One region of the Paenibacillus sp. FSL R7-0163 genome, then DNA from elsewhere that is predicted to be linked to it. Evidence: riboswitches for the same ligand, from Rfam matches in the RefSeq annotation. Region 1 holds a riboswitch; each other region holds the start of a gene.
The links. Region 1 has a riboswitch for thiamine pyrophosphate ahead of thiC (phosphomethylpyrimidine synthase ThiC). Riboswitches for the same ligand answer to the same signal wherever they lie in the genome.
Positions count from the first base shown of each region.

Region 2: linked by a shared signal. The riboswitch ahead of NST45_RS17735 (thiamine phosphate synthase) and the one ahead of thiC (phosphomethylpyrimidine synthase ThiC) in region 1 are both predicted to bind thiamine pyrophosphate.
Region 3: linked by a shared signal. The riboswitch ahead of NST45_RS14510 (ABC transporter ATP-binding protein) and the one ahead of thiC (phosphomethylpyrimidine synthase ThiC) in region 1 are both predicted to bind thiamine pyrophosphate.
Region 4: linked by a shared signal. The riboswitch ahead of NST45_RS25065 (ABC transporter substrate-binding protein) and the one ahead of thiC (phosphomethylpyrimidine synthase ThiC) in region 1 are both predicted to bind thiamine pyrophosphate.

Region 1 covers NZ_CP150224.1:39,291-45,238, reverse strand. Annotated here, with positions in the region: gene NST45_RS00210 (alpha-amylase family glycosyl hydrolase) at 1-259, opposite strand, end outside; gene NST45_RS00205 (phosphotransferase) at 513-1,499, opposite strand; gene thiC (phosphomethylpyrimidine synthase ThiC) at 1,585-3,327, opposite strand; TPP riboswitch at 3,430-3,539, opposite strand; gene NST45_RS00195 (beta-galactosidase) at 3,611-5,662, opposite strand; gene NST45_RS00190 (AraC family transcriptional regulator) at 5,833-5,948, shown strand, end outside.
Region 2 covers NZ_CP150224.1:3,970,206-3,976,153, reverse strand. Annotated here, with positions in the region: gene NST45_RS17745 (GDSL-type esterase/lipase family protein) at 1-1,257, shown strand, start outside; gene NST45_RS17740 (SDR family oxidoreductase) at 1,494-2,366, shown strand; TPP riboswitch at 2,454-2,555, shown strand; gene NST45_RS17735 (thiamine phosphate synthase) at 2,671-3,276, shown strand; gene thiS (sulfur carrier protein ThiS) at 3,315-3,518, shown strand; gene NST45_RS17725 (thiazole synthase) at 3,574-4,341, shown strand; gene thiH (2-iminoacetate synthase ThiH) at 4,376-5,491, shown strand; gene yfbR (5'-deoxynucleotidase) at 5,575-5,948, opposite strand, start outside.
Region 3 covers NZ_CP150224.1:3,254,556-3,260,503, forward strand. Annotated here, with positions in the region: gene NST45_RS14495 (amino acid ABC transporter ATP-binding protein) at 1-361, opposite strand, end outside; gene NST45_RS14500 (amino acid ABC transporter permease) at 375-1,043, opposite strand; gene NST45_RS14505 (amino acid ABC transporter substrate-binding protein) at 1,097-1,933, opposite strand; TPP riboswitch at 2,156-2,259, shown strand; gene NST45_RS14510 (ABC transporter ATP-binding protein) at 2,371-3,153, shown strand; gene NST45_RS14515 (ABC transporter permease) at 3,134-3,910, shown strand; gene NST45_RS14520 (ABC transporter substrate-binding protein) at 3,907-4,944, shown strand; gene thiM (hydroxyethylthiazole kinase) at 4,986-5,780, shown strand; gene thiD (bifunctional hydroxymethylpyrimidine kinase/phosphomethylpyrimidine kinase) at 5,804-5,948, shown strand, end outside.
Region 4 covers NZ_CP150224.1:5,708,214-5,714,161, forward strand. Annotated here, with positions in the region: gene NST45_RS25055 (MFS transporter) at 1-827, shown strand, start outside; gene NST45_RS25060 (hypothetical protein) at 900-2,363, shown strand; TPP riboswitch at 2,522-2,632, shown strand; gene NST45_RS25065 (ABC transporter substrate-binding protein) at 2,794-3,843, shown strand; gene NST45_RS25070 (MTH1187 family thiamine-binding protein) at 4,404-4,697, shown strand; gene NST45_RS25075 (ABC transporter permease) at 4,694-5,455, shown strand; gene NST45_RS25080 (ABC transporter ATP-binding protein) at 5,490-5,948, shown strand, end outside.

The DNA of each region.
Region 1 (5,948 bases):
AATAAATTAGGGTGGCGCCTTCCTGAACATTGAGGTTGGCGATGAACGTGGTTCCATTTTTGGTCATCACCGTGTCCGTAGTATTAGCCCAGTTATTCGTAGTCCAATGTAAGGTCACAGCTGCCGCTGTAGGATTGGTATAGGTGACTGTATGATCCGTATTGCTGGCCGATGCTCCACCCGATAAACCAAATAAACTAAAAATGAGTGAAAAAATAATTAACCACGAAATATAACGCCTGGATTGTTTGGATACCAAGTAAATAACCTCCTCATAATTTTAAGTGCAGCTTACGATTTTAAGCGCTATCGCGGTGTGCAAACGTTTGCAAAAATGAGAAAAAAGAAATACTTAATAGTTTTAATCTCCTCCTTCAATGATTAATAAGGAAAAAACTCATTGTATGCGTTTACAAACGGTTCAATATCTGATGAATTTCCCTTGTTAAGATTATAGGCGCCAAACTTTTGCTGGTCAATGCATCTTTTAGGCTATAATTCAATCGTTTTCACTATAAGTTCCCTAAGATAGCAGGTAAAATGTTCAGGTTCTTAGCCAGCCAATTCATTTCTTTTGCAAAACGTTTTGGAGGTACACTATGTTTGTCCATCGCGGCATTAATCCACCACGGGCTTTCCATATACCACAACAACTGCAATGATTTTGTTAAATACCCCTGCTCCACCGTTCGTTCCTCACGATATCCGTCAATAAATGCTGAAGCTAGTGCTCCATCTAAATCTTCATCTAAAGCAGATGACATCACTGCTCGCGCTACATCAAGCTGCGGATAATCATATTTGAACCGATCAAAATCTAGAATTGCAGACAATTGGCTATCTTGAAATAAAAGATTATCAACCCATAAATCACGATGTGCCCATCCAGCTACAAGTCCTTCGAATATTTCCGGATCTATTTCTTCAGTCGCTCTCAGTTGTATCTCTAGGTCAGTGATGAGTGAAGTTTTGCCCATTTCCTTTGATTGTTGTAGGAGTACATTCCAATGTTCTAAACGTTCCTCAGGGCTTTGGGGAATAAATTGTGGGGTTCTTTTCAAACTAAGGGTCCCATCATTTAATAAACGATGCATTTTACCTGTGGCACGACCCAAATCAAACATTTGAAGGATGTTAATTTTGCCCGGCTCTATGACACGCCCTTCACAATATTCCATAACCATAAACGTCTCTCCCATATCTGATTCCAATAAAACTTTATGGTTATAAGCCAACAATTCGGGACATGGGAGCCCCTGTAGATACAGTCTTTTCTGTTGAGAAAAAGCAAAGTTCAGCTCTTCTGGGTTATACAATTTATATCTTTTTTTGTTGTATTGTTTAAGTAGAAATGGTCCTGAATCCGTTATGATTTTCCATTTAAGATTTAACCAGCCACGTTTTATTGGGGTAGCATGAAGGACTTTCAATCCAAAAAAATGATAGAAACTATTACTTAAATCCTCTAAAATGGCTTCCTCTGAGCGAATCGCTTCCATTTCATCAACTCCTATCTATTCAAAGTATAAAAGAAGAAGCCGCCAATGACGACTTCTTTTAGATATTTCTTTTTAGCAGAAAAAGTTATCTATAAATGAGGCTCCCGCCTTGGAGAAACTCTTGCGCCTTCTCTTGCATTCCTGATTCAATTCTCGTCGTATTACGGATATTATGAGAGATCTTCATACTGCAAAATTTCGGCCCGCACATGGAACAAAAATGAGCTGTTTTAGCGCCTTCCGCAGGCAATGTCTCATCATGATATTCTAGCGCTCGCTCAGGATCTAACGATAAATGAAATTGATCACGCCAACGAAATTCAAAACGGGCTTTCGAAAGAGCGTTATCCCGGTCTTGTGCTCCTTTATGCCCTTTCGCCAAATCTGCGGCATGTGCCGCTATTTTATAAGTAATGACCCCTACACGTACATCTTCCTTATTAGGCAGGCCAAGATGCTCCTTCGGAGTTACGTAACATAACATTGCTGTACCGAACCAACCAATCATCGCTGCACCTATAGCAGAGGTAATATGATCATACCCCGGCGCAATATCTGTAGTCAGTGGACCTAACGTATAAAAAGGGGCTTCGTTGCAAGTTTCAAGTTGCTTATCCATATTCTCTTTAATCAAGTGCATCGGCACATGTCCTGGACCCTCTACCATCACCTGTACATCATGACTCCAAGCCATAGCTGTTAATTCACCTAACGTCTCTAACTCGGCAAATTGTGCTTCATCATTCGCATCAGCAATCGAACCCGGACGTAATCCATCGCCTAGGGAAAAAGAAACATCGTACAGCTTCATGATTTCACATATCTCTTCAAAATGTGTATATAAAAAGTTCTCTTGATGATGCGCAAGACACCATGCCGCCATAATGGAGCCACCTCTTGAAACAATACCTGTCATACGTTGTGCCGTCAACGGGATATAACGAAGCAGAACTCCCGCATGAATGGTAAAATAGTCCACCCCTTGCTCCGCTTGCTCAATGAGCGTATCACGGTATACTTCCCACGTTAAATCTTCCGCTTTCCCATTCACTTTTTCCAAAGCTTGATAAATAGGCACCGTTCCAATAGGAACAGGAGAATTACGGATGATCCACTCGCGTGTCGTATGGATGTTTTTACCTGTGGAGAGATCCATTATATTGTCTGCACCCCAGCGGGTAGCCCATCTCATTTTCTCCACCTCTTCCTCTATGGATGAGGATACTGCGGAGTTTCCAATATTGGCATTGATCTTTACCAAAAAATTACGCCCAATAATCATTGGTTCACTCTCTGGATGATTGATATTCGCTGGAATGATGGCGCGGCCGCGGGCTACTTCATCTCTTACAAATTCCGGTGTCACATTCTCACGAATCGCAACGTATTCCATTTCCGAAGTAATAATCCCTTTGCGTGCATAATGCATTTGAGAGACATTACGCCCCTTTTTCGCTCGCAAAGGTTTTCTATGGAGCGCTGGAAACACTTCCGCCACAGCTTTTCCCGTTGCATTCCCGTTATCTTCAGGCTTCACGGTTCTTCCTTCGTACGCTTCCACATCCCCTCGTTCCTCAATCCAGCTTAGACGATTGGGCTCTAACCCCTGACGAATATCAGTATGAATATTAGCATCCGTGTAAGCCCCACTTGTGTCATAGACATGAATTGGGGAATTCTCCTCTTCGCCGTCTATGCCCGCAGTTGGACTAAGTGAGATCTCCCGCATAGGCACCTGAATATCAGGCCGTGAACCCTTTACATACACTTTTTGACTTGCTGGAAAAGCTGATAAATTGATTGGATCGTTGTTCAATTCGCTTGTCATCTCAATTCCTCCTATAAGGTGATTTGATCAAGCGGAGACGGTCTACTCCCCACACATAGAAAAGGCCACATCTGTATAAGATGAGGCCTTAGAGTAGACAAATAGAAATAGAGCTCCATTTCCTCCGCTGGCATTATCCAGATCAGGTTTGACGGTCGATAGTTATAACTATCCTCTCAGCCTGGTCCCACCAAGCTCCCGTAACTATATAATTGCTACTTCAAAGTATAACCGAAAAGAGAGAATTATCCAAATCTACTCAAATGTGAGATCAACGTGTACGTTAGTATAACACCAGTACCCCAAATCCTTCCAGAAGCACCTCGCCCGACAATGTTGTGCCGCTCAGTAAATCTGTTTTGGTCTCATGAAGATGGATCGTGACAGGAGTCTCACTATAATTAAGCAAAAAAGCATAACTGGAAGAAGCTCCGGTACGGACTTGCAGCTCTACCTCTTCTGGGAGCTCCAGCCAATTTGCTGGCGATTGTAGATCAATTAATTTTATGATCTCAGCCGCTGCCTGTTCGTTAAATACGGCTCCGTAATACCAAACCTCACCCTTGCCGCGACGATTTCTAGTTACCGCCGGTTTTCCTGCATAATAATCAGAGGCGTAAACCGCCATCACTTCAACCGAAGCTTCCTCTATTTTGAGAATATCATTAAAGTCATCTGCTCCTGTAACGACTTCGGTCGCGCCCGACCAGCTAATTGTTGTTGGCTGACGACTGCCCTTAACCATTGTGAATTCTTCAACTGTGATCCCGCATAGATCCTTAGCAGCACCTGGGAAAGGACGCATATAACATTGACCGCGCTCATCCTTATAGCCAGTTCTACAGCCGAAGATCAGTTTGCCGCCTTGTTGAACATATTCATCCAGCAGAGACGCTGTCTCATCTGTCATAATCGCTGGGTGAGGATAGATAAGCACGTCGTACCTTGCAAGCTCCTCCAGCGTTGTTTTTTTGCGCAAATAGAGCACGTCATTAGGGATATGCTTCCGCTGAAGAGCCTTGTACCACTCCTTATTGCTCTTCCACATAAACGGGCCATGCCAAACATCGTATTCTCCATCCCACTCATTGTCATAATCACGAACAATAGCAACGTTAGCCTGATTATGAGTACCGATAAACGCTTGACCTGCTGCTGCCAGCTCCTGACCGATCTGCCCCGCTTCCCGCACTCTCCGGTTAGGCTGATTATGATAGTCATTGATTCCATGCCAATAAATTTCATTGCCCATCGTAGCTGTCCGCCAGCGGAAATATAACACCATATCTGCCCCATGAGCGATCGACTGATAAGTCCATAACCGCATCTGCCCGGGCTTTGGAGAAGGCATATCCATCCGGTTCACCCAGCCACCCGGGCCCGACTGCTGCTCCATAATGCAGAAATTCGGGGATATCGAACGAACAACAGATAACGACAGTCCCCAGCCTCTATCATTCAGCGGATTCCGCTCATTCGGGTCATAAAAAATAGTAGAGAACTGAGGATAGGAATCATAGCTGAAGAAATCCAGCAGTTCATCCGTCATTTCATGGCTATCGAGATGACCGAACAGACCGTTCGTGGTTACCCATTGCTTAGGGGCAAGTTTACGAATGATATCCGCTTGGTTTTTGGCAAAAGAAATTGTATTGTCCGAAATAAACCGCTTTTCATCCAATGCCTGATGAGGATTGGGTTGCTTCGCTACTGGAGTCGGACGTGGAAGATAGACCTGAGACCAGTCACTATAGCTTTGATTCCAAAAAACAGCTCCCCATGCCTCGTTCAAATGCTCAAGCGTAACATATTTCTGCTGTAGCCATTCCCGGAAGGCCTTATGGTCACTCTCCGAATAAAATTCACTGATCTCACAGTTGAGCTCATTATCAATTTGCCAGCCAACTACACCCGGATGATTGCCGTAATGTTCAGCCATTTGTTCTGCAATACGTGCACACAGATCCCGGTATTTAGGACTGCTGTAATTATAATGGCGGCGCATGCCATGCTGAAGTGTAACACCTTCGTAGGTTACATTTAATACTTCTGGATACTTATCAGTCAACCAAGCTGGAGGCGTTGCCGTCGGAGTACCAAGTACAACCTGAAGGCCATATTTATGTGCTAGATCAATCGCCCGATCAAAGAGCCCGAACTGAAACTCCCCTTCTGTGGGTTCAAAAATAGACCAAGCAAACTCCCCCATCCGAATGATCGTAAAGCCGAGTTCACGCATCCGGCGATAATCGTCCTCCCACATGTTTTCTGGCCAGTGCTCCGGATAATAACAAACGCCAAGCTCGAATTTTTCAGTTGCGACAGGTTTCTTCATCATTACCTCCAAAGTATTAAAAATATGCTTTCAATATTTTATAATTCTATTGTAGTATCAATGATAAGAGGTCTTATATAACAAAATATTGCTATCATATAACAATCTTGCGTTTATTTCCTTAATCCAACTTGCGCTCTGTTGCGCTACAGAAATGGGTGCTGCCAAACATGAAGAAACAATGGTATTTGCCGACACCGGCTTTTTCAAAATATGTCTGTTATCCTGAATTTTTGGGACATTACACTCACTTTCCACAACATACAGAGAGAAGAAGCGAAGGGTT
Region 2 (5,948 bases), 2.9 Mb from region 1:
TATACAGAAGGTCGACTTAACGACATTTTACTGAGTGGCAGCATTGGGGATTATGTGTTTATTCAATTCGGACACAATGATGAGAGTGCAGATGAGTTCAGACGTTACGGCAGAGGTTCGACTGAGGCAATGTATGAAAACTACCTTAAAGAAGTTTATCTCCCTGCGATCCAAGCCCGGGGCATGATACCAGTACTGGTAACGCCAATGTCCAGAATTAAAGGGAATGCAAGTCCGGGATATATCTATGAGAATTCTTTTAAATCAAGAAAGTTTGTAGATATTCTTAAACGGGTTGCAGATGAATCTGGAGTTACACTTATTGACCTTAACTCGGAAAGTCTGAAATATTATAACGAGATCGGAGTAGAAGCGATAACAGCCCTCTTCATGTCAATTGAAGCCGGAGAAACGCCAGGCAAAACAAATGACGGAAGTTACGCTAACGGGCATCCTTCAAAGAAAATCGATGGGACTCATTTTAAAGAAGCGCTCGCCAAACAATTTTCGCGGATGATTGTTACGGAGCTTGTAGAGAAAGGTGCTACTGGCGATTCTACTGCTGCCTCCATTACTGCTTATCTTAAAGGGAACGTTAAGCATGCGGCACTAACAGGCAACTGGGATAAGGTTTTTCCGGAAATAACTAATGATACGACGACCGGGGAAGCTGCTTATTACCGCAATCAAATTGAAAAATTAATCCAGCTGGGAGTAATGGGCAAAGACCGTCAAGGGAATTTTAAGCCAGATACGGAGATGACAGTTGCTGAATTCACACGCAGTATTTCTAAGTTAATGAAAGTGGAAAGATCAGATCTTGCCTATTATCCGAAAGGTAAGCTGTCACGTGAAACGATGGGTGCTATTCTCTATGATGTTTACCAAGTAAAGTTTGCTAATAAACCTAAGTACATGACTGATTATAACGGCACAGCAGTAGTGCCAGGAGATCCTGGTTATGATTTCAATCTGGATCCAGGCGCTAGAGGAGCGATGTACTATCCACTTGTATCCTGGCAGCAGCTGGTTGATACGGCGGACATTTCTCCCTTTTTAATTTCAAAAGTGAAAAGTGCTTATGAATTAGGGCTTATTAGATCTGAAGTGGGGATTGCTAGAGGCCAAATGGTCAATGGGACAGAACTAGAACCTAAAGCCATAGTGACCCGGGAGAAAGCAGCTAAGGCTCTTTATTTTATGTGGGTACTGGAACATGAAGTGAATGCAGAAAATCATGTTTCTTCTTTGAAATAGTTAGGGTGAACAATTCAAGGCACAGCAGCGATGCTGTGCCTTTTTGTATGCAGTGAAGTCCTCTCCACTTACAGCAGTTTACATCCACGGTTGTTTATTTCTACTTGCATTGTGGTAAGTAAGATTCGTAAAGCGATTTAAGAAAATGACAAACCCAGCGTATAAACGTGCATTGTTGTGCCATCCTAAGATGATCAGTTAACTATCAATTTGCTTAACGAGAGGAGATAGGGAAGATGTCAGGCAATAATAAACAAGCTACAAAAACCTTACCCCCACAGGAGCAGCATCATCAGCCAGGGATTGAGAGTGAAATGACGCCGCTGCCCAAATACGAGCCGGCAAATTATAAAGCAGCAGGTAAACTGCAAGACAAGGCGGCGTTGATTACCGGTGGAGACAGCGGAATTGGGCGTGCAGTTGCTGTGCTTTTTGCTAAAGAAGGCGCTGATGTGGTCATTTCATATCTTAATGAACACTCAGATGCAGAGGAAACTAAACGTCAGGTCGAGCAGGAAGGCCGCAAATGTATCCTAATTCCAGGTGATATCGGTGACGAGAAATTCTGTAAGGATCTTATTAAACAGACGGTGGAGGGCTTAGGAAAGCTTGATATTCTCATCAATAACGCGGCAGAGCAACATCCGCAAGCTAAGATCGAGGATATTACTTCCGAGCAGCTAGAGCGTACTTTCCGTACGAATATATTTGCGATGTTCTATTTAACAAAAGCAGCTATGCCTCATTTAAAAGCAGGATCTACAATTATAAATACAACTTCAATTACCGCTTATCGCGGAAGCCCGCAGCTGCTGGACTATTCATCAACTAAAGGAGCTATCCTTAGTTTCACACGATCTTTGTCCACGAATCTGGCGGAGAAGGGCATACGGGTAAACGGTGTAGCGCCAGGTCCAATCTGGACACCGCTAATTCCCTCTACCTTTGATGCGAAGCAGGTTAGCGAGTTTGGAGGCACGCAGCCTATGAAACGGCCTGGACAACCAGAGGAGCTGGCGCCAGCCTATGTATATCTAGCCTCTGACGATTCCAGTTATGTGACTGGACAGGTTATTCATGTAAATGGTGGCGAGGTAGTAAACGGTTAGATTAGTACAGCTAATGTGAATAAATGGGTGTATTTCAATAAAAAAATATGTTACTATAAACCACGTTAGCATTTTAAAATTGTATATTTATGTCACTAGGGGTGCCGTTTGGCTGAGACGGAATGGATTTCCGGACCCTTTGAACCTGATCTGGTTAAGACCAGCGTAGGGAAGTGGAGAACGAATTTCTGTTGTCGGGCTATTTGTAGTACCGTCTAGTTACAGATTCTGACTGCCTTCCTTACGGGGGCAGTTTTTTTGTTTTTTACTGACCTACAGGGAAGTGAGAGAGAGGAGATCGCGAGTGGTACAAGCTGAGATCCATCTAATATCAGACGGCAAGCAGCAGTTGAGACAATTTGTTGAACTGGCTGTCACGGTGCAGACATGGGTCGATTATATTCACTTAAGAGAGAAGCAATGTCCAGCACGCGAACTGCTCTCTGCGGCACAGGAGCTGTTGGCTGCCGGTATACCCGCTACCAAACTGATAATCAATGACCGGATCGATGTAGCATTGGCAGCTGGTGCCGCGGGTGTTCAGTTGGCTGGGCACAGTCTGAGCCCGGTTACAGCCCGGCGAATTGCACCTCAGCTTTGGCTGGGGAGATCGGTTCATTCTCCGGAAGAAGCGGCGAATGCTTCAGAGCAGGGAGCTGATTATTGCTTGTTTGGCCATGTATTTCCCTCGGCGAGCAAGCTAGGGCTGCCCGCACGTGGGTTAGAGCTGCTTGCAGAAACGGTGAAGACTAGCTCTATTCCTGTAATTGCGATTGGCGGAATTGGTCCCGCTAATGCGGCACAGATCATTAGGCAAGGCGCGGCAGGAATTGCTGTGATGTCCGGTATTTGCGGAGAGGATGATCCTTATGAGGCCGCCAAAGCTATTCATAAGGCGGTTCATTCATAGCCGGGAGGTAAAAGCATAGGCGAAGGGGGTGATTCAGAATGAGACTGTTGATTAACGGGAAATCCGCAGAGTGTTCTGGTGGTGTTCAAACTATAGCTGATTTGATCAGTCTTCCTGAGTGGTCGGGTCGTCTGATGATCATTGAGCTGAATGGAGAAATTGTCAGTAAGGAGAATTATGAAAGTACAGCTCTGAGCGAGGATGATCGTTTGGAACTGGTGCACTTTGTTGGTGGGGGTTGAGATGGAGCGGTATAGAATTTTGAGAAATTTATAAGAACCAAAGGGAGGTAATTTCATGCATGACCCGTTACATATTGGAGGCATCGAATTAACTAGTAGATTATTTATCGGAACCGGAAAATATAGCCGGAATGCTCTGATCCCCGAAGTGATCGCAAGCTCTGGTTCTCAGGTGATTACTGTAGCGCTTCGCCGAGTGGACCCGGAAGGTGGAGCAGAAAATATCATGAACCACATTCCCGGCCACATGACTCTTCTGCCTAATACCTCAGGAGCGCGTACAGCGGAAGAGGCAGTCCGTATTGCGAGATTAGCAAGAGCTGCGGGACTGGGGAACTGGGTGAAGATCGAAGTGATCAATGATCAGAAATACCTGCTTCCAGATAATCTGGAGACCATACGAGCTACAGAGATTCTAGCGGCGGAGGGTTTTGTAGTACTGCCATATATGAGTCCGGACCTTTCGGCTGCTTTACGTCTGAGAGATGCCGGTGCTGCTGCTGTGATGCCGCTTGGTGCGCCGATCGGGACGAATCGCGGCCTGCGCACCAAGGAGCTTGTGCGTATTCTTATTGAAGAAGTGAATTTGCCGATTATTGTAGATGCCGGAATTGGCAAGCCCTCGGAAGCGGCGGAAGCAATGGAGATGGGGGCCGCTGCTGTTCTGCTTAATACGGCTATCGCAACGGCACGTAATCCGCTCGTCATGGCGGAAGCGTTCCGCGAGGCGATATCCGCTGGCCGCAAAGCTTATTTGGCAGGACTCGGTCCTGTAGAAGAAGTTGCTTTTGCTTCGTCACCGTTGACTGGATTTCTGAACTGAATTTGATAGGTTCACGAAAGGAGGGAGAATTAGCATGAGCTTTTTTGACACACTGGCCCGCTTGGAGCAGTATCCTTATGAGCAGCTGTGGAAGGAGTTCCGGGAGGATGACGTTAAGCGGGCGCTTGGAAAAGACAAGCTGAACGAAAATGATTTGCTGGCATTGCTCTCTCCGGCAGCAACGCCGCTGCTAGAGGAGATGGCGTTGGCTGCACAGCGACTGACCCGTGCACATTTTGGTTATTCGATGCAGCTGTTCACACCGATGTATCTTGCGGATTTTTGTGTGAATCATTGTACCTACTGCAGCTTCAGCTCCATTTATGATTTTCCGCGCAAAAAGCTGTCCTTGGAGGAGGTTCGCAGGGAGGCTGAGAAGATTGCAGCTACAGGTCTGCGGCATATCCTCATTTTGACTGGTGAATCGCGCCGGGAGAATCCTGTCTCATATATTAAGGATTGTGTAGATGTACTCAAGGAATTTTTTTCCTCCGTCAGTATTGAGATAAATCCTCTATCAACTGCAGAATATAAAGAGCTTCTTCAAGCAGGGGTGGATGGACTAACACTATACCAAGAGGTGTACCACCAGGAGACTTACAAAAAGCTGCATGTTAAAGGGCCTAAAAGAAACTACCGGAATCGCCTGGATGCACCTGAACGCGGCTGTCAGGCAGGTTTTCGTTCTGTGAATATTGGTACGTTGCTCGGGATGTACGATTGGCGGCAAGAGGCATTCCAAAGTGCCATGCATGCCCGCTATCTACAGGATCGGTATCCAGATTGCGAGATCAGCCTGTCACCCCCACGGTTTCGGCCTTATTTAGGGGAATTTAACCCAGAGTGCGATGTTACCGATCGATCACTAGTGCAGATTATTTTGGCATACCGGTTATTTTTACCCCGTTCGGGCATTACTTTATCTACAAGAGAGCCTGCCTCTCTACGCGATCATTTAATTCATCTAGGAATAACTAAGATGTCAGCCGGGGTCACTACTGAGGTGGGCGGTCACACTAATGCAGGGGGAACTCCGCAATTCGAAATATCCGATAGCCGCAGTGTGCAGGAGATTACGGAAATGCTATATACGAAGGGTTTGCAGCCGATTTTTAAAGACTGGGATATCCTGACTGAATCAGTAACGTAACGCTTGTATTTTTATTATTAATCACTAAAGGGACCCCTGCGAGATTCATGCGGAGGTCCTTTTTTCTATTGTGTAGATGGTGTTTAGTTTCCGGCAGAGAGCTCATCGAGAGACATTTCGAAGCTCGGTGCCATATGAGTCAGAAAATAATCCACTTCCTGCAGGCCAAGCCCACGAAGTTTTGCTGCTGTCTGCTCCTTCGCGGCGGCAAATTCTCGGTTGCCTGCAGCAACCTCCCATACGCATTTCAAATAAGCATCCAGCCGATCAGCGGCTTTCACATAGCTGTGCAGCAGAATGTCCTCCGAATCGGGAGGGCTGTCTTCCGGTCGTATGAGCTGAGTGTAGATGCTTTTTAGCTCTGATGGAATCATTCCAGTTAAGCGATCAGCCGCAACTTTTTCCATTTCGCGGAAGCTGGTGAGCAAGCGAGGATTGTTGTATTTTACCGGCGTGG
Region 3 (5,948 bases), 3.2 Mb from region 1:
TGCGCGCTTCTTCCTTGGATCGTTTCAGGACAGTTACCTGTCCCTCCATCACATTGCCAAGCGCAGTCATATGCGGAAATAAATTATACGATTGAAAGACCATCCCTGTTTTCTGACGAAGGGCCAATACGGAATTCTGAGGAATTTTCTTATGATCTGTAAAATTGATGGTGATATCACTGAGCGACAGGCTGCCTTGATCCGGGATTTCCAACAGATTAAAACAGCGCAGCAGTGTAGTCTTCCCGGAGCCAGATGGCCCAATAATGACAAGTACCTTTCCATGCTCCATTTTCAGATCAATACCCTTTAACACTTGGAGTGCGCCGAAGGATTTATGCAAATTAATGATTTCAATCACAAGTATCTCTCCTTTAGGTCGCAGAGTAACGATCGAGTCGTTTCTCCAAGTAATTTTGCAGCGCCGACAGCACAGAACAGAACACTAAATAAAACAATCCTGCTTCGGAGTATACCAGCAGAGGCTCATAAGTGGTAGAGGCTACCTGCTGTGCGGTTCTAAACATCTCCGTATAGGTGATGATCGCTGCAAGCGAAGTATCTTTAACCAAGCTAATAAAGGAATTGGATAACGGCGGTACAGAAACGCGCGCAGCTTGTGGCAGAATTACGCGGCGCAGAGCCTGCCCACGAGTCATCCCGACTGAGAAGGCAGCTTCCCATTGGCCTTTATGTATCGACAGGATAGCAGCGCGTACGATTTCCGATGAATAAGCCCCTACGCTAAGAGTAAATCCAATGGTGGCGGCAATGAAGGGGTCGAGTACAATACCAACAGCCGGCAAACCATAAAATATAATAAATAGCTGCACTAACAATGGGGTTCCTCGAATAACCCACACATAAAAACGGGCGATTAGCTTCGGAATTACCCACGGTGAAAGACGTGCCAGCGCGGTTAGGATCGCCAAAATCAATCCAAGCACAAAGGAAAGTAGCGCCAACGGAATGGTAAAAGCCACCCCGGCTTTTAGCAGGGGTAGCAGTGTGTCTAAGAAAATTTGTATTTTGCGGTCATCCATTATTCAGACATCCTTTTTAGCTTCCAGGCTTAATTAGCCTTGCTAGCCTTGTATTATTTTGAAACGTCAGCTCCAAAGTATTTCTCGGAAATTTTCAAGTACGTTCCATCACTCTTCATCTCTGTAATCGCATCACTGACCGCTTTCACCAGCTCATCATTGCCTTTCAGGAATACTGCGGCACTTTGTGATCCTTCAGGAATCTCATCAACCACTTTAATTTTTGCATCTGGTTTTTGTTTTTTTAGATCCAGATAAGACAAGCCATCATTCACAGTTGCATCAATACGTCCCGAAGTCAGCAGATCCATCGCTTGATTGAAACCGTCCGTAGCTACGATTTCAGCATCGTTCTCACGAGCGATGTCGGATAAGTTACTTGTCAGGGATTGTCCGGCTTTTTTACCCTTAAGATCGGCAAAGGTCTTAATATCCTCATTGTCTTCGCTCACGATCAATACTGCTTTGGATACGATATAGGGTTCAGAGAAATCATATTTCACTTTGCGATCTTCGTTAATGGAAACTTCATTAAAGATTACATCAAACCGTTTCGCATCCATTCCAGCGAAAATACCATCCCACTGAGTTTCAAAAAATTCAGCTTTAACACCTAAACGTTTTGCTACTTCTTCAGCAATTTCCACGTCAAAACCAGTCAATTTCCCCGCAGTGTCATGATAAGTAAAAGGCGCATAAGTCCCTTCTGTACCTATCCGCAATTTGCCGCTGGCTTTCACAGCCTCCAAACTGTTTTGCGCTGAAGATGCTGCTCCACCATTCGTTCCAGCTGTAGGTTCAGCAGCCGTATTGGTATTCGAATTATTGCCGCAAGCCGCTATAAGGACCACGGTTAACGCCAATATAATAGTTAAACTCCATTTTTTCATTATTAAATCCCCTCTCTCTACCCGGATTTTTTCCGGTAAATTGAATAGTACACTGCCATCACATGATCGTCAATACTTTTTTCCGATTATATACATCGGAATTATAATATTAACTAGATTCCTACCTATATCTTACCCAATCTTGGATTAATCCTTCACTTCTTTCTCTCTTTACTTCTCAGAAAGATATGGTATATTTATTAACAAATTAATATGGACCTGTTATTTCACTAGGGGAGTCGGCCGACTGAGACGGAGCTTCAAGCTCCGGACCCTTGGAACCTGATCTGGATCATACCAGCGGAGGGAAGTGGAGCAGAATTTTCATCAAGCATGTTAAGTGTTATTATGCAGAATGAACTTTTTGACCCATTCATTTCCTCTGGAAATGGATGGGTTTTTATTTGTTTAGGCGCTCCACAAAAATTTTAGGAGGTTTGATCATCACGACCATTTTATCTATTCAAGGCCTAACCTACTCTTTTCCGGAATCTGAGCAACCCCCTGTATTCGCAGATCTATCCATGGATATCAGGCAAGGGGAATTCGTCTCCGTAGTAGGTGCTAGCGGATGCGGGAAAAGTACATTTTTCAAAACGATTGCCGGTTTACTCGAACCTACTCACGGAAAAATAAAACTCTCTACGCACCCGTCAACCGCTAGTCGTTTAGGTCAGATCGCTTATATGCCTCAGCAGGATTTATTGCTGCCTTGGAGGACAGTGCTCGACAACTGCCTTTTGCCTTGGGAGATCAAGCCCAGATTCAATAAACAAGAAACGATCACTCAGATTCGGGAAATGTTGACCCGCTTCGGCTTAGCAGATGTAGAGAAGGCTTATCCCCATGAACTTTCGGGTGGAATGAAACAGCGAGTCGCATTTCTGCGCACCTTAGTGGCTGGAGGCGGAAGTGGTCTTATGCTGCTGGATGAGCCCTTTGGCGCTCTCGATGCCATGACCAAACGCGAGATACACCGTTGGCTGTTGGAGTTATGGGGTGAATTGAATCAGACGATTATGCTCATCACTCATGATCTGGAGGAAGCACTATTGCTCAGTGACCGGATTTATTTATTATCTGGCGGTGCGCACAGCGAATTACAGGAGATCGTTGTGGATTTACCAAGGCCAAGACATTATAAGATGAACTACGAACCCCGGTTTATAGCACTGCGTGCAGAGCTGGAGCGGAGATTACATGCGACCTATACCTTTTAAAAAACATCTAGACAACTATGGTCCCTTCCTTCTTCTGGTACTGCTCATTCTTGTAATCTGGGAGTCAGCTGTTCGCCTTCACATGATTCCAGCCTTTATTCTCCCTGCACCTTCCTCTATTGGAATCGCATTGATCGAGCACAGGCAATTATTATTTGGACAGCATTTATTGGCGACGTTACAGGAGATACTGGTGGGTTTTGTCCTTTCTGTTATTTGTGGTGTATTGCTGGGCACTGGAATGTTCCTGTATCGCCCCATAGAAAAGGCCATCTATCCCTTTCTTATCATTAGCCAGACGATCCCATTAATTGCGCTATCCCCCATTTTTATTATGTGGTTCGGATATTCGCTGTGGAGCAAAGTGGCTGTGGTGTTTTTGACGGCTTTTTTTCCAGTCGTAGTGAGTACATATGATGGACTTCGTACAAGTGGCCAGACTTACAAGGACTTATTATTAACATTTGGTGCAAACCGCTGGCAGCTGCTTGTCAAAACCCAAATTCCACTGGCGTTGCCTGCTTTTTTCTCTGGCTTAAAGCTGTCCATTGTATACTGCGTCATCGGAGCTACTATCGGGGAATGGCTCGGCGGCAGTAAAGGACTCGGTTACTTCAGCCGCAGAATGGCCGGAAATATGCAGAGCGATGAAATGTTCGCGGCTGTATTTCTGCTGTCCGCGCTTGGTGTGGTGCTTTTTCTGGCGATAGCTTTACTCGAACAATTATTTTTAAAGAAAAGAGGATCAAACCAATGAATCATTTAAAATCCCCACAACGAGGACTTATTTCTGTATTTCTAGTATGCACACTTTTGCTCTTAAGCAGCTGCGGGAAGGCAGACAAGATAAATAACAACTCCCAAACCGATCCCTCCAATACCGAAAATAAGCAGTCACACAAGCTGACGATTATGCTTGATTGGTATCCCAATGCCGTTCATTCCTTTCTATACGCTGCGCAACAGCAAGGTTTTTTCCAAGAGGAAGGTTTGGATGTCGAGATCAAAATGCCTGCAGACAGCAATGATTCCCTAAAGCTTGTTGCAGCGAATCAAATTGATCTAGCGCTCAGTTATCAGCCTCAGGTACTTATGGCACGCGGCGAGAAAATCCCTGTACGTTCGATTGCAGCAATCGTGCGGCATCCACTGAATCATCTGATGGTTCCTCAGGCTGGCAGTATTCATAGTCCAAAAGAGCTCGCGGGAAAACAAATCGGCTATTCCTCCATTCCGCTCTATGAAGCGATGATTCGGACAATGATCCAGAGTGATGGAGGCGATCCTTCATCCGCCAAGCTGATTGACGTAGGTTTTGACCTCATCCCTGCGATCTCTACTGGACAAGTAGACGCAATAATGGGCGGGTTCATCAACCATGAACAACTAATCCTTGAAAAAGAGGGACATCCGGTCACTTCGCTTAATCCAACGGATTACGGAGTGCCTGACTATTATGAGCTTGTGCTGGTGGCCAGCGAACAAGGATTGCAAAATTCTGAAGCCTACTTTAAAAAATTTCTAAATGCCATTACAAAAGGACAGGAATTTGTGGAGCAGAATCCTGAACAAGCCCTGGATTTACTGGTTGCACATGAAGATGCAACTTCACCGCTCGACAAGGAGATTGAGAAAAAAAGTCTTGAGATTCTGCTGCCGCTGATGAATGCTGGCGATCAATCTTTTGGATATCAAGACCCGACATCTTGGGAAAAGGTTCAGCAGTGGTTATCCACCAACAATCTTCTACCAGAGGATATTAAAGCACAGGAAGCTTTTATCAATCTGTAATGTTTAGTTAGTTGTTCATACAAGCTTGAGGAGGAATTATGATGAGTTATTTAGCCAAAGTACGGGAATCCAACCCGTTGATCCACAACATCACTAATATTGTGGTAGCCAATTTCTCAGCCAACGGTCTGTTGGCGCTTGGCGCCTCTCCCTTTATGGCGGATGCCCACGAAGAAGTGATCGACATCGCCGCTATGTCGTCTGCTGTAGTTCTAAATATCGGCACACTCAATGATTACGCCATTCAATCTATGTTGCTTGCTGGTAAATCCGCTAATAAACACAGGGTTCCCCTAGTGCTTGACCCGGTAGGTGCAGGCGCAACTTCTTATCGGACCGCTGTCACTCAAAAGCTAGTGAATGAGATGCAAATCACCGCACTGCGGGGGAATGTGGCTGAAGTCGCTAATGTCATTGGAGAGAGTTGGTCCATTAAAGGGGTGGATGCTGGCGAAGGTGAAGGCGATGTAGTCCTTTTGGCTGAAGCTGCTGCGAGGAAGTTAAGCTGTGTGGTCATCATAACTGGAAAAGACGATGTGATCACGAATGGAAAAAACACCTATATTGCTAGCAACGGTCACCCTATTCTCACGAAGGTTACAGGAACTGGCTGCTTGCTCAGCGCTGTTGTGGGGGCATTTCTCGCGGTAAGTGGCGGTGACTCGTTGGAGGCCGCAGTGGAAGCCCTCTCCTTCTATGGAGTAGCAGCTGAAATCGCCGCTGAACTAACAACTGGTCAAGGGCCGGGAAGCTTTCAGGTTGAGTTTCTAAATCAACTGACATGGGTCACACCAGAAGTCTTCCTAGAAAGATCCAGCATCAAACAGCTCAGTTAATGACCCTCAAAGGAGTGAATTCGATGATTATATCCAAAGCTCTAACCATTGCCGGCTCCGATAGCGGCGGTGGTGCTGGCATTCAGGCCGATCTAAAAACCTTTCAGGAGCTTTCTGTCTACGGCATGTCCGTCCTCACAGCTGTGACAGCGCAGAATACGCTTGGTG
Region 4 (5,948 bases), 1.2 Mb from region 1:
AAGTTCTATTCGGGATAGGCGCACTCGTGATGCCGCTTATCGCCAGTCCGCTCATTGCTGCCGGAGCGTGGAGATTGGCCTTTCTAATCGTCGCTGCCTTCTCTTTGATTTCTCTTATCCTCTGGGCAAGAGGACACTTCGGTAATCTACAACGCATGCTGGATGAACGTGCCTCTGTCCAAGGAGCAGACAATTCGCATTCCTCAAGCTCACGTTCTAACAAAAAATTTCCGTATAAAGGTAAGCAATGGATTCTGCTAGGGATCTTCATCGTTTTCTTTTTTCTTTATGTAGGCACAGAGATGAGTTTAGTCAACTTTATGCCGGCTATCTTTATTGCCAAGCTAGGGATGACAGAGTCTGCGGCAGCACTGACAGTCACTTTCTTTTGGCTGGCGATGTCTACAGGAAGATTGTTTGCGGGTGTAATTGCCGAAAAAATATCTTATCGCGTGTACATTCTCAGCAGCTGTTTACTAACCTTGTTACTGCTGACACTCTTTCCGTTCACTGAAAATCGTATGGCTGCTTTCATTGTAATTCTGCTGCTGGGGCTGTTTATGTCCGGTATTTTCTCCATTGCATTGGTTTTCTCCAGCAAAATGCTGCCTGGCACCGAAGAGTCAACACCCAGCATTATGATTGCTTCCGGAGGCGTTGGTGGTGCTTTGCTACCTCTGTTTACGGGCTGGTCTATGGACCATTTAGAAGTGGCACAAACAGCCGGATTACTTGCCACTTTTGCTGCCTTCTTGTTCCTGCTAAGCATTGCCGCATGGAGATTCCAAGCCAGGCAAGCGGTGGAAGGAAAGAGTTCCCGTATTTAGAATAGTATCAACGTTATCCTTTTAGGGTAATGTGATCTATAAGCATATTCTGAGCACAAGGATGGACAATGAATGAATGAGTCTTTAAATGAGTCTTCAACTGAGCCTTTGTTACATACTGCGCTTATGCAGTTTATATTTCCCTTCTCTATAAAAAAGGGCGATTCTAAGCAGCTTATCCAGCAATTACAGGACGACGGATTCACACGTTTTTTTCTGGATAACAAAGAACTGGAAGCTGCCTATTATGGAGAAGGTTACTGTGTTTCCCATGAACGAATGGAGCGCACCTATTTACCGTTTGCCGCACACGTCCTTTTTCCGCGCAGGAAGGATGCCGACTCGTTTCGCCGTTTTTCCAGAGTAAATAATCTCGACTGCATTCTGGAGATTCCGCAGCAATCTATATTTTTCAAAATTCTCTCGACGGATATATTCATATGTCCCTTTCAGCTTGGATTCGTGACGATACGTGTCCAGCTGGAGGGGGATTCGATTCCCTTTAGTATTGCCCTAGAATTCGCGGATCGTTTCCGTGCGCTAGAGAAAACCTTCATACAGGATGACTACACTTATATTCATTGCGGGGAACAGACCTATGAGATGGTAGAGGATTTTGTCTTCCGAAATTTGGTGGATGGACTGGAGCCATATCTGGATCAATCGGATATCAATGGGGCTTATTTTGAGACCCTTCCTTTTTTCGTAGATGAAAGAATGCAGGTGCAAGCTTTTTACGGCTTTCAGAATGAAGAAGGTTCTGATGAGATTAGTGTAAATCTACGCTATCGCGCCTCACAGCTTGATGGAATTGATCTGAACGGAAAGCCCTATGCCAGTGCAAGCGATCCAGCGTATATTGCAAACTATTGTCATGAGCATTCCTATAATCGCTGGGGCCCAGACACGTATTATATGATGAATGAGCAGACCTTTTGCTGCATGACCCGGGCTGAACAGGAGATTGCTGTTAGTCTAGCCAACCAGATGTACGGGCAATATTATTACGGATTTTTACTCAATATTTTCCACAAAATCGTTCTGCTGAAGCTCGCCAATATGCACTCCCGACTTCGGATTAATCATGATTATGAGGAAATAGACAATCTAATCTACTCCATCAATAAGTTCTCGGCAAAGTTCTACTTCTTGGAGTTGATTTCCCAGTCGCAGGGCCGGGAGATATTTCTTCAGCTGCGTAAAGTATACGGAAACGACGCTTTATTCGAGGAAGTGAAAGAAACCTTAAATGACCTGTTTCAGTATCAGGATAAGTTTCAGTCCAAGCGACGGGATAATCTGCTGATGATTCTCACTGTATTTACGGTAGTAAGCGGGATTTACGGCATGAATCAGGTCATTGACGATCTGGATGGAAAGATTCAATGGAGTAAAATGATTGGATATTCCCCCTTTGAATTTCTTGCCCTCTTCGTGATCATGAGCGGGATTCTGATCAGCGTTGTCCTCACGCTAGGGGCGCTGGTTAGTGAGCTTAAACGGCGTCACCGCAAGAAATATAAAGATCTAGACTAGCAAAAAAGAAACTACTGGATTGGAAAAATTCAGGAGTGCACTACTAGACATTCCGAGTACAGCCGTCTATAATACACCGTATGCGAGAAATATAAGATATAAAGTATGGGTACAAAACTTATACTTACTTATATTGCACATAGAAATACCCGTTAACTTCATAGAACCAGGGGTGCTGGAATTGGCCGGCTGAGATTGTATCCCACAAGATACTGACCCTTATACCTGATCTGGATAATGCCAGCGTAGGAATCGCCAATTGGTTCTGGTCCCTGTGACCTTGACTAACCTTGCGCCAAGCCAGCGTCCCGATCACTCGGGGCGCTTTTTTTGTAAGATCACTAAAAGATGTAGAAAAACGTACATACTACACTTTACGGTTCATGTTGTGAAGACGGATTTCTTGTAACCTTAAAGGAGAGAAGAAGACATGCACCTCAAAAAAGCACTTACGTTGTGCCTCACCTGTGTACTCATTCTTGCCATTGCCGGATGCGGCAGCAACAATGGGAATACAGCCGGAAACAAAGCAAATGCTACTGATCCAACTGCAGCGGCTGGGACGGATGCTCCAAAAGAGCTCACCAAAGTTAAAGTCGCGCTCGACTGGACACCGAACACGAATCATACCGGTCTATACGTAGCAAAGGATCTTGGTTACTACGCTGAAGAAGGTCTGGACGTCGAAATCGTTCAGCCAGGCGCAGCGGGTTCTGATACTATGGTTACTTCTGGCGAAGCCGCATTTGGCATCAGCGCCCAAGAAGGATTAACGCTAGCCCGTCTACAAGGCGTACCCCTTGTCTCGATAGCAGCTATTATTCAGCATAATACGTCGGGATTCGCCGCTCCAGTAGATCGCAATATTAAATCACCAAAGGATTTCGAAGGTAAAACCTACGGAGGCTGGGGCTCACCAGCCGAAGAAGCAGCCATGAAAGCTATCATGGATCCTGAAGGTGGCGATGTGAAAAAGGTGAAGCTGATCAGTATCGGTGAAGCTGATTATTTTACCGCCGTCAAACGTGACATTGATTTCGCCTGGATTTTCTACGCTTGGACTGGCGTTGAGGCTGAGTTGCGTGGCGAGCCATTGGATATGCTGTACTTAAAGGATTATGCGCCACAGCTCGATTATTACACGCCTGTGCTGACGACGAGTGAGAAGCAAATTGCAGATCATCCTGAGCTGGTGAAGGCCTTCATGAAAGCCACATCAAAAGGTTATCAATATGCTATTGATCATCCGGAAGAGGCTGCCGGTATGTTATCGAAGGCCGTTCCTGACCTGGACGCCGACCTTGTCCTAGCTAGCCAAAAATGGCTTAGCCCAAAATACAAGGACGATGCTGCCCGCTGGGGCGAGCAAAAAACCGAGGTCTGGCAAAATTACGGCGACTGGATGTATGATCTGAAGTTGCTGGATAAACCGCTGGATGCTGCTAGTGCATTCAGTAATGATTTTTTACCGGCGGAGTAGAGAGCGGACTTCAGAACCAAGAAGGTTGGACGTTACTTGAGGAAGGAGGAACGGAGCGTAGTGATGTGCTACGTGAGTACCGGACTTCCCAAGTTCGTTCAAGATTCGATGTCGAGTTTGCTTCCTGAGTTACTTCGTTATCAAAGTTGGCTTTTTGAACTTACCTTATAATTTAAGAGCTCAAAAAGTCGGCTTTCAGAACCAAGAAGGTTGGACGTTACTTGAGGAAGGAGGAACGGAGCGTAGTGATGTGCTACGTGAGTACCGGACTTCCCAAGTTCGTTCAAGATTCGATGTCGAGTTTGCTTCCTGAATTACTTCGTTATCAAAGTTGGCTTTTTGAACTTACCTTATAATTTAAGAGTTCAAAAAGACGGCTTTCAGAACCAAGAAGGTTGGACGTTACTTGAGGAAGGAGGAACGGAGCGTAGTGATGTGGTACGTGAGTACCGGACTTCCCAAGTTCGTTCAAGATTCGATGTCGAGTTTGCTTCCTGAATTACTTCGTTATCAAAGTTGGCTTTTTGAACTTACCATATAAAATGAGAGGATTGATTATTGTGGCTAACACCCTACTAAGCATTCAAGTAATTCCAAAAACTCCGAACAATGAGGATTCCATCCCATACGTAGATAAAGCGATTGAGGTCATTCAAAAATCCGGTGTTAAACATCAGGTGAATCCGCTGGAAACCACAATGGAAGGTGAGCTTAGCGAGCTGCTGGAGGTTGTGCGTCAGATGCAAGAGGCGTTGATCGAAGCAGGCAGTCCAAGCGTAATTTCGCAGATCAAAATCGCTCATAATCCTAACGGAATCAGCATGGATAAATTGACGGAGAAATATCGGCCGTGAGATCGACCTGGAAGCTAATATGGCCGCCCCTTGTGGCGGTCGTCTTCTTTTTAACCGTATGGCAGCTATCTGTATCTGTATTTCATATTGAATCCTGGATTCTGCCGAGTCCTGCTGATATTGCCCGTGAATCCACCAGTAACGCTTCTGGTCTTTGGGCTCATACGATGGCTACGCTGCGGCTCACTTTAATTGGTTTTCCCATCGGTACGGGGGTAGGTCTGATCGTCGCTTTGCTTTTGCATCTTTTGCCTTGGGCTAGACGGGCTTTTTATCCACTCATTATTCTGAGTCAAAATGTTCCCTCCATCGCGCTCGGCCCCCTGCTCATTATCTGGTTCGGCTTTGGTCTTTTGCCCAAAATCGTGCTGATTACACTAGTATGTTTCTTCCCTGTAGCTGTCGCTGCGATGGGCGGCCTGGCCCAAAGTGATCAGGTCATGATGAATTATATGAAAATGGCTGGCGCAAGCAAGTGGCAAATCTTCACCAAGCTGGAGCTGCCCTCTTCTATCCCGGCACTATTTTCCGGTGTAAAAATATCTGCTACTTATGCGGTTATGGGCGCCGTGGTCGCTGAATGGATTGGCGCGGATAAGGGTATTGGCTATTATATGCTTCTGCAGAAATCCGCTTATCGTACGGATCGGATGTTTGTCGCTATTGTTATTATTGTACTTTTAAGTCTTGTACTCTTTGCTATTATTGCATTGCTGGAAAAATGGCTGGTTCGCTGGAAGCCGCACCGTAACTCATAGAAAGGAAGATGCCTGTATGTCTCAAGCGATGCAAATGCAACACAGAACAACAGAAGTCATCAGCTCTCCTGAAGCTCATACCGCGGCACCCGCCCTTGAAGTGAGCGGCATCTCCAAATCTTTTTTCCATCGTCGCCGTGAGACAAAAGTTCTGAATAATGTCTCTCTCAAGGTAGAGCAACAAGAATTCGTTTCGATCGTTGGTCCTTCCGGCTGCGGAAAAAGCACCTTATTCCATATGATTGGCGGCCTTGTGAAACCCGATGCAGGCACGATCCGCATGAACGGTAAGGTCGTTACAGGTCAACGCGGTGAAATTAGTTATATGCCGCAGCAGCCTGCTCTTTTTCCTTGGCGTACGATTGAGGATAATGTGCTGCTTGCTGGGGAGATCAAGGGCGCACTGCGGGATGGAGCCCGCGAGGAAGCACGCCAGTGGCTTGCCAAGGTTGGGTTAAGCGGGTTCGAACATGCTTATCCGCATATGCTGTCT